2 regions of the Micromonospora sp. NPDC048842 genome follow, and region 1 is predicted to be linked to the other one. Evidence: riboswitches for the same ligand, from Rfam matches in the RefSeq annotation. Region 1 holds a riboswitch; the other holds the start of a gene.
What was found. Region 1 has a riboswitch for S-adenosylmethionine ahead of thrC (threonine synthase). Riboswitches for the same ligand answer to the same signal wherever they lie in the genome.

Region 1 (7,668 bases):
CGGCCATCTCCTCGATCCCGTTCGCCGGCGGGCTCGCCTCGCTGCTGGACGGCGTGGCCGGCGACGTGCCCGGCCAGCACGCCCAGTTCGAGTCCACCCCGCTGACCGAGGCGGTGGACGTGGCCGGTGCGCCCACCGTCACAGTGCGGGCCGCGTCGCCGACCGGCGAGGCGGTGCTCTTCGTCAAGCTCTACGACGTCGACCCGGACGGCGCGGCCACCCTGCCGAACGGCCTGGTCGCCCCGATCCGACTCACCGGCCTTCCGCAGCAGGTGCAGGACGCCCGCCCGGTCACCGTGACGCTGCCCGGGATCGTCCGCCGGGTGGAGGCCGGGCACCGGCTGCGGCTGGTGGTGGCCAGCTCCGACCAGGCGTACACCACGCCCGCCGCGCCGACGGTCTACACGGTGGCCGCTGACGGCGCGGTCAGCCTGCCCACTGTCAGCGGTGAGCCGATCCCCACCGCCGCGACGATCTGGCGCTGGGTGCTCGCCGGCCTGCTCGCCGCCATCGTGGTCGGGCTCGTCGTGGTCGTCGCCCTGGTCCGCCGCCGGCACCGCCGCCAGGACCGGTCGGTGCACCCGGAGTACGCGGACACCCCGCTGGCAGTGCGCGCGCTACGCAAGGAGTACGCGGACGGCTTCGTCGCCGTGTCGAACGTGGACTTCGAGGTGCACCCCGGTCAGGTGGTGGGTCTGCTCGGGCCGAACGGCGCCGGCAAGACCACCACCCTGCGGGTGCTGATGGGGCTGACCCAGCCGACCGCCGGGGAGATCTACGTCTTCGGTCGTCGACTGGTGCCCGGCTCGCCGGTGCTGTCCCGGATCGGGGCGCTGGTGGAGGGGCCGGGTTTCCTGCCGCACCTGTCGGGTCTGGACAATCTGAAGGCGTACTGGCGGGCCACCGGGCGGCCGTGGGAGGACGCACAGTTCGACGCGGCGCTGGAGATCGCCGGGCTGGGTGACTCGGTGCACCGGAGGATCAAGAACTACAGCCACGGGATGCGCCAGCGGCTCGCCATCGCGCAGGCCATGCTCGGTCTCCCCGAACTGCTGGTGTTGGACGAGCCGACCGACGGGCTGGACCCGCCACAGATCGCCGAGATGCGTCGGGTGCTCCAGCGGTACGCCACTGACGGCCGGGCGGTGCTGGTCTCCAGTCACCTGCTGGCCGAGGTGGAGCAGACGTGCACGCACGCGGTGGTGGTGAACAAGGGCCGGATCGTGGCGTCCGGGCCGGTGGAGGAGATCGTGGGCGAGTCGCCGAGCGTGCTCTTCGACGTCACCGACCCGGTGGCGGCGCGAGCGGTGCTGGACCGGCTGCACGGGGTCCGCGTGTTGCCGGAGAGCGACGGCCAACTGGTGGTCGACACCAACGGCACGGCCCGCAGCGAGGTGGTGGCGGAACTGGTGCGCGCCGGCATCGGGGTGGACCGGGTGGTGCCTCGGCGGCGCCTGGAGGACGCGTTCCTCGCCCTGGTGGGCGAGAACTCTCGGGGAAGCGGTGACCGGTGATGGCTGCTGTTACTGACGCGGGTGAGGCCCACGGTTATCGGCCGTCGGCCACCATGCCGTTCGCGGCGGAGTTCCGTCGACAGGCGTCCCGACGGCGGACCCAGTTGGCGCTCGGGTTCATGGTGTTGCTGCCGCTGATCATCCTGATCGCGTTCCAGTTCGACTCGGGCGGCGACGACGACAACGGTCGCAACGAGTTCGCCAGCCTGGTCGAGCTGGCCACGTCGGGCGGGCTCAACTTCACCCTGTTCTCGATCTTCGTGTCGGCGTCGTTCCTGCTGGTGGTGGTCGTAGCGCTGTTCTGCGGCGACACGGTGGCCAGCGAGGCGAGCTGGGGCAGCCTGCGGTATCTGCTGGCGATCCCGGTGCCCCGGGCGCGGTTGTTGACTGTGAAGCTGGTGGTCGCGCTCGCGTACTCGGGATTGGCCCTGATCCTGTTGGCCGGCACCGCGCTGCTGGCCGGCACCCTGCGCTACGGCTGGTCGCCGCTGCGCAGCACCGTCGCCGCCGAGCTGGAACCCACCGAGGGGCTGCTCCGGTTGCTGGCCGTGCTGGGCTACCTGGCTGTCGTACTGCTGGTGGTGGCCGGCCTGGCATTCCTGCTGTCGGTGATCACGGACGCCGCGCTGGGCGCGGTGGGTGGTGCGGTTCTGCTCTGGATCCTGTCCAGCATCCTGGACCAGATCACCGCCCTGGGCGCGCTGCGCGACTTCCTGCCCACCCACTTCAGCACCGCCTGGCTGGGTCTGCTGTCGACTCCGGTGCAGACCGACGATGTGGTGCGCGGCTGCATCTCGGCGATCAGTTACGCGACGCTGTTCTGGGGGTTGGCGTTCTGGCGCTTCACCCGCAAGGACATCACGTCGTAGGTGGGCTGCTCGGGTCGGCCTTCTTCCAGGCGCTGACGCCGATCCGGCCGGTGTTGCCGAGGTCGATCGGACCGTCCGCGTCGACCTCTTCGGCCGGCTGCCCGGCGGCGGGCGCCACAGTCAGGAACTCGCCGTTGGTGGCCACCACAGTCGAGTCGGTGACCAGGTTGCGCCAGAGCACCACGGCGGTGGCTCGCTCCCCGGCGGCGAGGGTGACCTGCCGGGGTGGCTGGTCGAAGCCCGAGGTGATCTCCTTGGCGCCGTTGACCACCCGCAGCATGACCGGCTCGCGCGCTTCGTCGAACACGTGCAGCACCGGGTACCCGTCGAGCTGGTAGGGGCGCTCGCCGCAGTTGACCAGCTCCAGGCCGAGGGCGCGCAGGCCCATCGCGGCGTCCCCGCCGGTCGACCGGATCCGAACACCGGTGGCCGGGCACTCGGCCGGCGGCTCGGTGCTGGCGGTCGGGCCCGCTTCCGCCCTCGGCGTGGGGGGCGGCCCGCTCGGGTCCCCACCCTGGCCCCGATGGTCGCCGGGAGTGCAGCCGCCGAGCGCGAGAGCTATCGCGACCGTCGCGCCTATGCGTCGCCGTGCTGCGGTGTCGCGGGAGATCATCTGTTGATCCTCGCCCACCTGCGCAGCACACCGCTGCCCGGCCCCGGCCTCGCCGGCTCTCCCTGCGCCGCCACGTGAACCGGTGGGGAACCCCTCCTGGTGCGCCTTTCGAGCTGAATCGCTTGTGACATCACCGGGGGAGGGTGCGGACGTCCTCGTTCACACCGTTTTCACGAGGGATTATCCCACCAGCAAGGAAATTATGACTTTCGATGTTCTGATGCCTCAGGATCGACGAGACCCATCCACTATCTTCGATGGAGGTGCCATGAACGTCTCTCGGCTCGGCGGGCCGACCCTGTCCCTGTTCCGCATCGTGATCGGCCTGCTGTTCACGTTGCACGGCCTGTCCTCGGTATTCGGGTTGTTCGGCGGCAACCCGATGACTGGCAAGGCGGTACCGCTCGGCGCCTGGCCGGGCTGGTGGGCTGCCGTGATCCAGCTGGTCTGCGGCGTACTGGTGCTGGTCGGGCTCTTCGCCCGACCCGCCGCGCTGCTCGCCTCCGGCTCGATGGCGTACGCCTACTTCGTTGTGCACCAGCCGGATGCCCTACTGCCGCTGCACAACGGAGGCGAGCGGGCAGCGCTCTTCTGCTGGGCGTTCCTGCTGGTCGCGGCTCTCGGCCCGGGTGCCTGGGCGCTCGACACGCTGCTCGCTCGGCGTCGCACTGACACCCCCACGGCATCGGCTTCGGCGGCCGAACCCGACGCGGTGTCCGTCTGACCGCATCCGAACCACGCGTCGCCGAAGCCTCGACGAGGCGGCTTCGGCGACGCGCCGGGGTGAGGTGCCCCGTCGGGCCGCACCTCGTCGCTGATGTCGCAGACGATTCAGCTCCAAAGCGAGCGCCTGGGACAGGTCCGACCCGCCCCCGCCGCCGTGTGTGGCGGCGGCCGGACGGGCCAATGCGGGCCAGGTGAGCGCGGGGCGGGGCGGGGTCAGGCCGGCGGGCGCTGGGTGAGGACCGCGTCCAGTAGGCCGGGGTAGAGCTCGTCCAGCTCGTCCCGGCGGAGCCGGACGAGTCGGCTGGTGCCGGCCGCCCGGGTCCGGGTCAGCCCCGCCTCGCGCAGCACCTTGAGGTGGTGGCTGCGGGTTGCCTTGGAGACGCCGAAGTCGAAACTGCCGCAGGCGGACTCGCCGCCCTCGGCGAGCGCCCGGACGATCTGTAGCCGCACGTCGTCGGCGAGTGCGGCCAACACGCTGGTGACCGGTACGGCGGTCAGGTCGGGCTCGTGCGGCTCCATGTGACCAGTGTAACCCTTGTTCGACAACTATCGAACGACGCCCTATGGTCGGTGTCGTTGGTTCGACGATACTCGAACATTGGAGTTGCCGATGCGATCCCGCGCCACCGCGTTCCCACTGGTCGCAGTGCTCGGCTGGGGCGTGATGTTCCCGATCCTGGCCAGCGCGCTCGACCGGGTCGACCCGCTCAACCTGACCACCGCGCGCTACCTGCTGGCCGCCGTCGTCCTGGTCGCCATCCTGCTGCTCCGCGAGGGTGCCGGCGCTCTCCGGCACGGTGGCCGGGCGCTGGAGGTGGTGGTGCTCGGAGTGGTCGGCTTCGCGGGCTTCAACCTGCTCACCAACCTGGCGCTCGAACACGCCGCTCCGCAGCAGATCTCCCTCTTCGTGGCCACCACCCCGGTGATCACCCAGCTCGTCCGCTGGGCCCGCGACGGCGTACGCCCGAAGCCACTCCTGCTGGCCCTCTCCCTTGTGGCGCTCCTCGGCGTCGGTCTGGTGATCACGCGCGGCAGCCTGGCCGGGCTCGGCCAGTTCGGCCTCGGCGGGCTCATGATGATCGGCGCGGTGCTGGGCTGGGGCATCTACACCCACGGCGCCAGCCGGTTCGGCGAGTGGTCACCGCTGCGCTTCACCACACTGACCGCGCTCGCCGGCACGGCCGCCATGCTCGTCCTGAGCGTCGGCGCCGACGCCGTCGGCTGGCAGCACGCGCCGGCCGCCGCCGACCTCGTGGCGGTCGCCCCGCAACTGGCGTACGCCGTGCTGGTGGGTGCCGTGATCGCGGTCCTGGCCTGGAACACCGGCGTGCAGCGACTCGGTGCCGCCAACGCCGCGCTGTTCATGAACCTGGTTCCGGTGACCACCTTCGCGGTGCAGATCGCCCGCGGCTACCGCCCGGAGCCCGTCGAACTGGTCGGGGCCGCCATCACGATCGCCGCCCTGGTCGCCGCGAACCTCGCCGCCCGGCCCCGGACTACGTCGCTGCCGCGGCCGAGCGCGGTGACGGATCCGATCGCGGTGACCGACCCGGTGGCGGTGAGCGCCCGCTGACCCACTACCTGGGATCAGCGGTAGCAGCGACCGACAGCGTTGTCCTAGACTCGACGGCACAACTGAATACCTCATCCAGAGGGGCTGAGGGATACGGCCCGACGACGCCCCGGCAACCACCCCGCGCGCTCACCGCTGAGCGACCCGCGGGGCAGGTGCCAATTCCGTCCCCGCCGCACCGTGCGATGCGGGGAAAGATGAGAGGACTCTCGACATGACGTCGACGCTCGTCGCCTCCGGCATCGACACCTCCGCAAGCCCCGCCCGCGCCCTGGTCTGCCGTGCCTGTTCGGCCCGCTACCCGCTCGCCGCCCAGCACGCCTGTTACGAGTGTTTCGGCCCGCTGGAAGTCGACTACGACACCGCAGCGCTGGCCGCCGTCACCCGCGAGCAGATCGAGGCCGGCCCGAACAACATCTGGCGGTACGCCGCGCTGCTCCCCGCCGGTCAGGACCCGGCCAGCCGGGTCACCCTCGACCCGGGCCTGACCCCACTGGTGGCGGCCCCGCATCTCGCCGCCGAACTGGGCATCACCGCGCCGCTCTGGGTCAAGGACGACAGCGCCAACCCCACCCACTCGTTCAAGGACCGGGTCGTCTCGGTGGCGCTCACCGCCGCCAAGGCGCTCGGCTTCAGCCGGTTCGCCTGCGCGTCGACAGGCAACCTGGCCAACTCGGTGGCCGCCCACGCGGCCCGCGCCGGTGCGCCCTCGGTGGTCTTCATCCCCAGCGACCTGGAGCAGGGCAAGGTCATCACCACCGCCGTCTACGGCGGCGAACTGGTCGCCATCGACGGCTCGTACGACGATGTCAACAGGCTCTGCGGTGAGCTGGTGGAGACCGACGAATTCGAGGACACCGCGTTCGTCAACGTGAACGTCCGGCCGTACTACGCGGAGGGCTCCAAGACCCTCGGCTACGAGGTGGCCGAGCAGCTCGGTTGGCGGATCCCGGCGCAGGTGGTCATCCCGATGGCCAGCGGCGAGCTGCTCACCAAGATTGACAAGGCGTTCTCCGAACTGGTGGAGATCGGCCTTGTCGAGGCGCCCGCTGACGGCTGGAAGGTCTTCGGCGCGCAGTCCGCCGGTTGCAACCCGATCGCCGTCGCCCTGCACACCGAGACCGACACGATCGTCCCGGTCAAGCCCACCGGCATCGCCAAGTCGCTCAACATCGGCGACCCGGCGGCCGGCCTCTACGCCCTGGAGGCGGTCCGCCGCACCGGCGGCTGGATGGAGTACGCCGACGACGACGAGATCCGCGCGGGCATTCGCGATCTGGCCCGTACCACGGGGGTCTTCGCCGAGACCGCGGGTGGGGTAACAGTGGCCGTGCTGCGCAAGCTGGTCGAGTCCGGTCGTCTCGACCCGACGGCCGAGACCGTCGTGTTCAACACCGGCGAGGGTCTGAAGACCATCGACGCGGTGGCCGGCCAGGTCGGGCCGACCCACCACATCAAGCCCTCGCTGCGCGCCGCCCGCGACGCCGGCCTCCTCGGCTGACGGGCTCACTCGGAGCAAGGGGCCGAGTCGATCAGTCGGTAACTGGGTTTTCGCTGTGAGTGTGGAAAACCCGCCGCTACGGACTTGACGGCAGGAACCGGACGGCGCAAGATGCTCCGTGCGGGAGGGCATTTCGCCGAAGACTTTTGAAGTTCTTGCGACCCAACGCCGGAGGCGTTGTGCGAGTGTCCCTCCCGACCAACGTTCGATCGGGCCAGCGAGTAATTCGCTGGCCCGGTCGCTTTTGTAAGGTGCACGCTCACTGGCATGAGCATCACCATCGCGTCGTTCGACGGCGCCGACCGGACTTCCGTCGACGAGGCGTACCGGATCGGGTCGGCGGCCAACGACGCTGATCTCCCGGACTTCCCGCCCTTCTGCCGGCGCCGGTTCGACGCGATGTTCCACACGCCGATGCCCGGCACCCTGTCGCTCTGGGCGCTGGCCCGCCTGGACGGCGTGCCGGCCGGCTACCTGCAACTGGACCTGCCGCAGCTCGACAACACCGACAACGCCACCGCCGAGCTGCTGGTGCATCCGCGGCTGCGGCGCCGGGGCGTCGGCCGGGCCCTGCACGAGTACGGGCTGCGCCTGCTCCGCGAGCACTGCCGCAAGCGGGTGGTGGCGATGGCCGTCTCCGCGCTGCCCGGCGGCGCCGCCCGAAGCGTGGCCGGTGACGCGTTCGCCGCCGCGACCGGCGCCCAGCCCGCCCTCGCCGAGGTGCGTCGTCGGCTCGACGTCGGCGAGATCGACCGGGTCGCTCTGCGGGCGGCGCTCGCCGAGGCCCGACCACGAGCGGAGGGCTATCACTCCGTCTGCTGGCAGGGTTCCACCCCGCAGGAGTACGTGGCTGACATCGCCTACCTCGACGG
Region 2 (7,668 bases), on a different contig from region 1:
CTCGACCGTCAAGGCGTAATGTCCGGTTTGGCGGGCGACAGTCGGAAACCCGAAAACAAGCGGTGCGGATGCGGCCGGGCGTGGGAAGGTTCGAGTGGCTGTCGTACCGGTGGTGGGCTGCTCACAGGCGGTCCGCCCGGCCGGTGTGGCGCGAGGTCACCCCGCGCCACCCACGGCGGCTTCGACGAGGAGAGGCAGGGCCCATGCAGGCTCAGCGCAGGCCACCGCGCACGGAGCGGAGCCAGACCCGGGACGACCGGACCGGCGGCGGAATGACCGGAGCGGCCACACCACTGACGATCTGGGCGGCCGCCGTACTGCTCGGCCGGATCAGTGCCGGCGACGACGACGTCGAGGACGAACGGCACATCCTGCGCGGCATCGAGTGATCCCGGCCGCACGGCTCAGAGCCAGCCGCGCCGCTTGAAGATCACGTAGAGGGTGCCGCAGACCAGCAGCATCAACAGCAGCGCGAAGAGGTAGCCGAAGCGCCAGTTCAGCTCCGGCATGTGGACGAAGTTCATGCCGTACACGGTGCCGATGAGCGTGGGAGCGAAGAGGATCGCCGCCCAGGAGGAGACCTTCTTCAGCTCCTCGTTCTGGCTGTAGCTGGCCGCGGTGAGGCTGCGCATCTCCTCGTTCTGCTGCTGCGAGACGAGGGTGGCGTTGACGGTGAGGATGTTCTGCAACAGGTGCCGGAAACCGTCCACCCGCTCCACCACCTGGGTCAGGTGGTCGGTCACGTCGCGCAGGTAGCGGCGTAGCTCCTCGTCGGCGCTGGCACTGCCGGCGCCGTCGGCCAGCGCGTCGAGCACGCTGAGCAGCGGGCGGGCGGCCCGCTGGAACTGGATGACCTCGCGGCTGAGCCCGTAGATGCGGCGGCTGGCGTTCGGGTCGCCACCGAACACCTGGGTCTCGATCTCGTCGATGTCGTTCTCCAGCCCGGCCACCACCGGCGCGTACCCGTCGACGACCTGGTCGAGGATCGCGTACAGGACCGCCTCCGGCCCCCGGGCGAGCATCTGCGCCTCGGTCTCCAGCCGCCGCCGCACCGCGGCCAGGTCGGGCGCCTCACCGTGTCGGACGGTGACCACGAAGCCCGGGCCGATGAACAGGTGCAGTTCGGAGAACTCGACCTCCTCCCGGAGGTCGTCGTAGCGGGCGGCGCGCAGCACCACGAACAGGGTGTGCCCGTACCTCTCCAGCTTGGGCCGCTGGTGGGCGTTGATCGCGTCCTCGACCGCCAGGTCGTGCAGCCGAAACTCGCGGGCCAGCGAGGTGATCTGCTCGATGTCGGGTCGGTACAACCCGATCCAGGCCATCGCGCCGTCCTGCTCCTGGAGGCAGCGGTACGTCTCGGCGAGGCCGGACGGCGAGGCGAACCGGTGCCCCCTGATGTAGACGGCGCTGTCCACTACGCCAGCGGCGGGTGGATGGGGCGACTCCGTCGATGGCGGCACGCCGACCCTGGTCTCGTACTCGTCCAGTTGGCGACCGAACCCATCACCTGAGCGGGAGCGCCGGCCACCGACCATGCCCTGTCCCTCCCCCGGTGACGTCCGGTGCGGCGTGACTCCGCCAACCCGGGGGCGCTGCTTCCCCCCTGTATCTGACCCGAAACCCGTGCTGACGCCGGGCGAGTTCCGGGCACCGGCGGACGGGCACGCCCCGGCGGGCGGATACTCACGGTGACCATGGGCGGGATGACGGGGGACGCGCCGATGGAGGTCAACAGGCGCGCCGGTCGGTTGCGGGGGTGGCTGCTCGACGCCGACTCGGACCAGGCCGCGCAGCACCCGGGACCAGGCGGACGTCCGCCGGAGCACCGGCACCACCCGTGGTGGAAGGTGATGTGCCTGACCGGGGTCGACTACTTCTCCACGCTGGGTTACCAGCCGGGCATCGCGGCGCTGGCCGCCGGGGCGCTCTCACCGGTGGCGACCCTGGTGCTGGTGCTGGTGACCCTGCTGGGGGCGCTGCCGGTCTACCGACGGGTGGCGGTGGAGAGCCCGCACGGTGAGGGTTCCATCGCGATGCTGGTACGCCTGCTGAGCTACTGGCCGGGCAAGTTGCTGGTGCTGGTGCTGCTCGGTTTCGCGGCCACCGACTTCATCATCACCATCACCCTCTCGGCCGCCGACGCGACGGCGCACATCGACGAGAACCCGTTCTGGCCGAGCGGGCTCAAGGATCACGAGGTGCTGGTCACGCTGCTGCTGGTGTCGCTGCTGGGCGCGGTGTTCCTCAAGGGATTCACCGAGGCCATCGGGATCGCCGTCGTCCTGGTCGCTGTCTATCTGACGCTGAACGCCGTGGTGGTGGCCGACGCGCTCTGGCGGGTGGCGACGCATTCGAGCGCGGTCGGCGACTGGGCCACGATGCTGACCACCGGGCACGGCGATCCGTGGTTGGTGGTCGGGCTGTCGCTGTTGGTCTTTCCGAAGCTGGCGTTGGGTCTGTCCGGCTTCGAGACCGGGGTGGCTGTCATGCCGAGCGTACGGGGTGACCCGCAGGACTCGGAGGCACGACCGCTGGGCCGGATCCGTGGCGCCCGCCGGCTGCTCACCACAGCAGCCGTGATCATGAGCGTCTTCCTGATCACCAGCAGCGTGACGACCACAGTGCTCATTCCGCCGGAGGCCTTCCAGCCGGGCGGGCCGGCGAACGGGCGCGCGCTGGCCTACCTGGCGCACGCCCACCTCGGCGAGGTGTTCGGCACCATCTACGACCTGTCCACCATCGGAATCCTCTGGTTCGCCGGGGCGTCGGCGATGGCTGGCCTGCTCAACCTCGTACCGCGCTACCTGCCCCGCTACGGCATGGCGCCTACCTGGGCGCGAGCCGTCCGGCCGCTGGTGCTGGTCTTCACCGCGGTGGCGTTCCTGATCACGATCGTCTTCGAGGCCAGCGTGGACGCGCAGGGCGGCGCGTACGCCACAGGGGTCCTGGTGTTGATCACCTCGGCCGCGACGGCGGTGACGCTCGCGGCGCTGCGGCAGCGTCAGCGCGGCCGGACCATCGCGTTCGGGGTCATCGCGGTGATCTTCGTCTACACCACTGTCGCGAACGTGGTGGAGCGTCCGAGCGGCGTCAAGATCGCGGCCTGTTTCATCGGCGGGATCATCCTGGTGTCGGTGCTGTCCCGGCTGATGCGGGCCTACGAGCTGCGCGTCGACCACGTCGAGCTGGACCACGCCGCGGCCCGCATGATCGACGAACGCGCCGGACGACGGATTCGCCTCATCGCGCACGAACCCGACCGGCGCGACGAGACGGAGTACCGCGCCAAGCTGGCGCAGACCATGGCGGACAACGACTTTCCCGACGACAGCGACGTCATCTTCGTCGAGGTCACTGTCACCGACCCGTCCGACTTCGAGACCGAGTTGCTGATCCGCGGCAGTGTGGTCGACGGCCGCTTCCCGGTGCTCAGCCTGGCCAGCTCGTCGGTGCCCACCGCGCTCGCCGCCCTGTTGCTGGAGATCCGCGACCGCAGCCGTCGGCGCCCCCACATCTACTTCGAGTGGTCCGAGGGCGGCCCCACCCGCAACTTCCTGCGCTACCTGGCATTCGGACAGGGCGCCATCGCCTCGGTGACCCGGGAGATCCTGCGCCGCCAGGAGCCCGACCCGCACCGTCGACCGCACGTGCACGCCGGCTGACCTGCGAGCCGGCGGACCGTCGCGCGGCGTGAGCGTGGTCATAACGACTGGACGATCCACAGGTTCGTGCTGCTAGCCTCGGCGCAGGTCATGAGTGCCAGCGCGAAGCCCCGGCTCGCTGGCCGGCAACCCTCCTCCGCGGTGGGGTGCCCCGGGTGAAGACCAGGCACCGGCAGGACGTCGGTGCAAGCGTGGCCTGGCACCCAGGTCAGCACAGACCCGGGAGAACCATGCGCATCCTCAGCACCACACCACCGACCGACGTCGCGGACTCCCGCACCGGTCGACCCTCGCCCGCACTGATCCGGCGACGGCACGTGGACATGATGCGAATGTGCAGCGCCGCCTGTCGCGGCACCGCGCTCTAGCACCCCCTTCCCCAGCTCTTTCCCACCGGTACGCCCATCGGGCGCGCCGTCGGTGGCGCACGTCCGTGCGCGCCGAGACACCACCCTTCGGAGACACCAGTGCGATTCCTTCCTGCCCTGACCCGCGCCGCCGCCCTGGGCGCCGCCACGATCCTTGCCGCCACCGCCCTCACCGCCTGCGGCGACGACAGCTCGTCCGACGCCACCGCCAACCCGTACGGCCTGGCCCAGGCGGGTGTGCTGCGCGCCGGAACGCTGACCGACGCCCCGCCGAACGTGTACCTCAAGGACGGCAAGTTCACAGGCTTCGACAACGACCTGCTGACCGCCGTGGCCGGCAAGCTCGGCCTCACCGTCGAGTTCGTCGGCACCGACTTCTCCGCGCTGCTCAGCCAGGTCAACAACCGCAAGTTCGACGTGGGCAGCTCCTCGATCACCATCACCGAGGCCCGCAAGAAGACTGTCGACTTCGGCGACGGCTACGACTTCGGCTACTTCGGCCTGGACGTCCCGGCCGGCTCGCCGATCACCGGCTTCGACCAGCTCGCCGGCAAGCGGGTAGTGGTGGTGCAGGGCACCGTCCAGGACGACTACGCCAGCGGCAAGCAGCTCAACCCGGTGCGGGTGCCGGACTACAACGGCGCGATCAACCAGCTCAAGGCGGGCACCGCCGACGCCTGGATCGCCCCGGCGGAGATCGGCGAGAAGTCGGCCACCGACAGCAACGGCAAGATCACCGTAGCGGCCAAGGAGCTCAGCCCGGCACCGACCGCGTACGCCGTGGCCAAGGGGAACGACAAGCTGCGCGAGGCGCTCAACAAGGGCCTCGACGAGGTCGTCGCCGATGGCACCTGGAGCCGGTTGCAGGCGCAGTACTACCCGGGCCGGCCGATCCCGGCGGACTTCACGCCGGGCAGCGGCACTGTGCAGGCCCCGTCCGCGTCGGCTGCGCCGTCGGCGTCCGCGTCGACCGCGTCCTGAGCCGGTGACGAGCGAGCGGGGCGGTAGGAGGAGCGACCGATGGATCCGTTGAGCACCCTGTGGGAGACCTTCTTCGACTGGGACGCGATGCGCGAGGCACTGCCCGAGATGCTGACCGTCGGGTTGCCCAACACGCTGATCCTGGCGGTCTCCGCCGCCCTGCTCGGCTCGGTACTGGGCCTGCTGCTGGCCGTCGCCGGGATCTCCCGCAGCCGCTGGCTGCGCTGGCCGGCGCGGGTCTACACCGACGTGTTCCGAGGACTGCCGGCCGCGGCGACGATCCTGCTGATCGGCGTCGGGCTGGCCCCGCTGGGCATGCAGGTCTGGGGGCCGGACCCCTACCCGTTGGGCATCCTGGCGCTGTCGCTCATCGCCGCCGCGTACATCGGGGAGATCTTCCGCTCGGGCATCCAGTCGGTGGAGGCCGCCCAGTTGGAGGGCTCGCGGGCGCTCGGCTTCTCCTGGGCAGACTCGATGCGGCTGGTGATCATTCCGCAGGGCATCAGGCGGGTGCTGCCAGCCTGGGTGAACCAGCTCATCGCGCTGATCAAGGACTCCAGCCTGGTCTACTTCCTCGGCCTGGTGGCCAGCCAGCGGGAGCTGTTCCGGATCGGGCAGGACTACGCGGCCACCACCGGCAACGAGTCGGCGCTGCTGCTGGCGGGGCTCTGCTACCTGGCGTTGACAGTCCCGCTGACGCACGTCGTCAACTGGATCGACAGGCGGCTGCGCAACGGTCGGCCGGCCACCGCGTCGACCGAAGAGGACGACGACATCGCGTCGTACGCAGCGACGGAAGGAGATCGGCGATGACCACCGCCACGACGACATCGGTCAGCCTCGACGTACGCGACGTGCACCTCGCCTTCGGACCGAACCGAGTGCTGCGCGGCGTCGACCTCTCGGTGCCCCGGGGCGCGACGGCCTGCGTCATCGGGCCGTCCGGGTCGGGTAAGTCCACCCTCCTGCGCACCATCAACCGGCTGATCGAACCGGACCGGGGCGACGTGCTGCTGGACGGGCGCAGCGTGCTGGGCGACGACCCGGACGCGTTGCGGCAGCGGGTGGGCATGGTGTTCCAACAGTTCAACCTCTTTCCGCACATGAGCGTGCTGCGCAACGTCACGCTGGCCCTGCGCCGGCTGCGCAAGCTCGGTGCGGACGAGGCGGAGACCGTCGCCCGGGCCCAGTTGGAGCTGGTGGGGCTGGCCGGCAAGGCGAACTCCCGGCCGGCGCAGCTCTCCGGTGGTCAACAGCAGCGGGTGGCGATCGCCCGCGCGCTGGCGCTGCGGCCCGAGGTGATGCTCTTCGACGAGGCCACCTCGGCGCTCGACCCGGAGTTGGTCAAGGGCGTCCTCGCGGTGATGGCCGACCTGTCCGCCGCCGGCATGACCATGGTGGTGGTGACCCACGAGATGGGCTTCGCCCGGCAGGTCGCCGACACCGTCGCCTTCATGGACCGGGGCGTGGTGCTGGAGGCCGGCCCACCCGAGGCGATCTTCGAGCGGGCCGAGCATCCGCGGCTTCGCCGGTTCCTCGACCAGGTGCTCTGAGCCCTCGATCACTCGTTGGGTCCGCGCCCCAGCAGCCGGATCTCCTCGTTGTCCAACGCGGCCTGGAGTTCCTGGAGCACCAGGTCGTCGATCTCCCGGTTGTCGCGCAGTCGGGTGACCTCGCGCCGCTTGTGGGCGAGGACGCCGAGGCGCAGTCGGCGCTCCAGCCGGCGCTCCTCGGCGGTGTTTCCGCCGCTCTCGTTGAGGTCCTCCAGATGCCGCCGGTACTCGGCCTCCAGCCGGCGCACCGAGTCATCCCGGGCACCGACCTCCGCGGCGACCTGCGGTAGGGCGGCCAGGCCCACCTCGGTGGCCCGCCGCCGGGCGTTGCGGGCCTCGTCGACGCGTTCCGGGTCGCCGCTCAACCCGGCCCAGCGCACCACCAACGGCAGGGTGGTGCCCTGAAGCAGCATGATCAGCACGATCACCAGCGCGGTGACGAAGATGATCAGATCGCGTTCGACCACCGGTCGGCCGTCGACCATCACCGTCGGCACGGCCAGGGCGGCGGCCAACGAGACCGCGCCCCGGAAACCGGACCAGCCCGCGACGGTCCCCACCCGCCAGGCTGAGGGACCTCGGCCGTCGTCGTCCACCATCCGGCGGCGTCGCAGCCGCGCCGACTGCGCGGTGAGGTAGATGAAGAGCAGCCGGGTGCCGATCACAACCACTGTGACCACCAGCACGATCAGCAGCGCCCGCTCGGGCGAGGTGCTGGTGATGCCCCGGACCGCGCGGGGAATCTGCGTACCGAGCAGGACGAACAACCCGCCGTTGATCAGGAAGGTGGACAGGTCCCAGAACGCGTACGCCAGCACCCGGGACCGGGCGCGGATCACCCGTGGGCCGGCGTAGGCCAGCACCAGGCCGGCGACCACCACCGCCAGCACACCACTGGCGTGCACGGATTCGGCGAGTAGGAAGGCGCCGAACGGGGTCAGCACGCTGAGCGCGCCCTCGCGCAGCGGATCGTCGAGCCGTTTGCGGATCAGCACCACTGCGGCCCCCACCAGCAGACCCGCGACCACGCCGCCGACGCTGGCGCCGACGAACTCCTCGCCGATGCCCAGCACGCCAGGCTTGTCGCTGTGGCTGAGCAGACCC

Region 2: linked by a shared signal. The riboswitch ahead of AB0C19_RS09865 (ABC transporter substrate-binding protein) and the one ahead of thrC (threonine synthase) in region 1 are both predicted to bind S-adenosylmethionine.

Annotation. Positions count from the first base shown of each region.
Region 1 covers NZ_JBEZGK010000007.1:227,102-234,769, forward strand. The annotation lists gene AB0C19_RS12870 (alpha/beta fold hydrolase) at 1-1,514, shown strand, start outside; gene AB0C19_RS12875 (ABC transporter permease subunit) at 1,514-2,383, shown strand; gene AB0C19_RS12880 (DUF4232 domain-containing protein) at 2,373-2,996, opposite strand; gene AB0C19_RS12885 (DoxX family protein) at 3,265-3,720, shown strand; gene AB0C19_RS12890 (metalloregulator ArsR/SmtB family transcription factor) at 3,936-4,241, opposite strand; gene AB0C19_RS12895 (DMT family transporter) at 4,333-5,295, shown strand; SAM riboswitch class I at 5,364-5,499, shown strand; gene thrC (threonine synthase) at 5,510-6,796, shown strand; gene AB0C19_RS12905 (GNAT family N-acetyltransferase) at 7,064-7,668, shown strand, end outside.
Region 2 covers NZ_JBEZGK010000005.1:231,848-239,515, reverse strand. The annotation lists gene AB0C19_RS09880 (hypothetical protein) at 204-389, shown strand; gene corA (magnesium/cobalt transporter CorA) at 405-1,535, opposite strand; gene AB0C19_RS09870 (amino acid transporter) at 1,704-3,662, shown strand; SAM riboswitch class IV at 3,749-3,860, shown strand; gene AB0C19_RS09865 (ABC transporter substrate-binding protein) at 4,130-5,011, shown strand; gene AB0C19_RS09860 (amino acid ABC transporter permease) at 5,051-5,824, shown strand; gene AB0C19_RS09855 (amino acid ABC transporter ATP-binding protein) at 5,821-6,564, shown strand; gene AB0C19_RS09850 (Na+/H+ antiporter) at 6,573-7,668, opposite strand, start outside.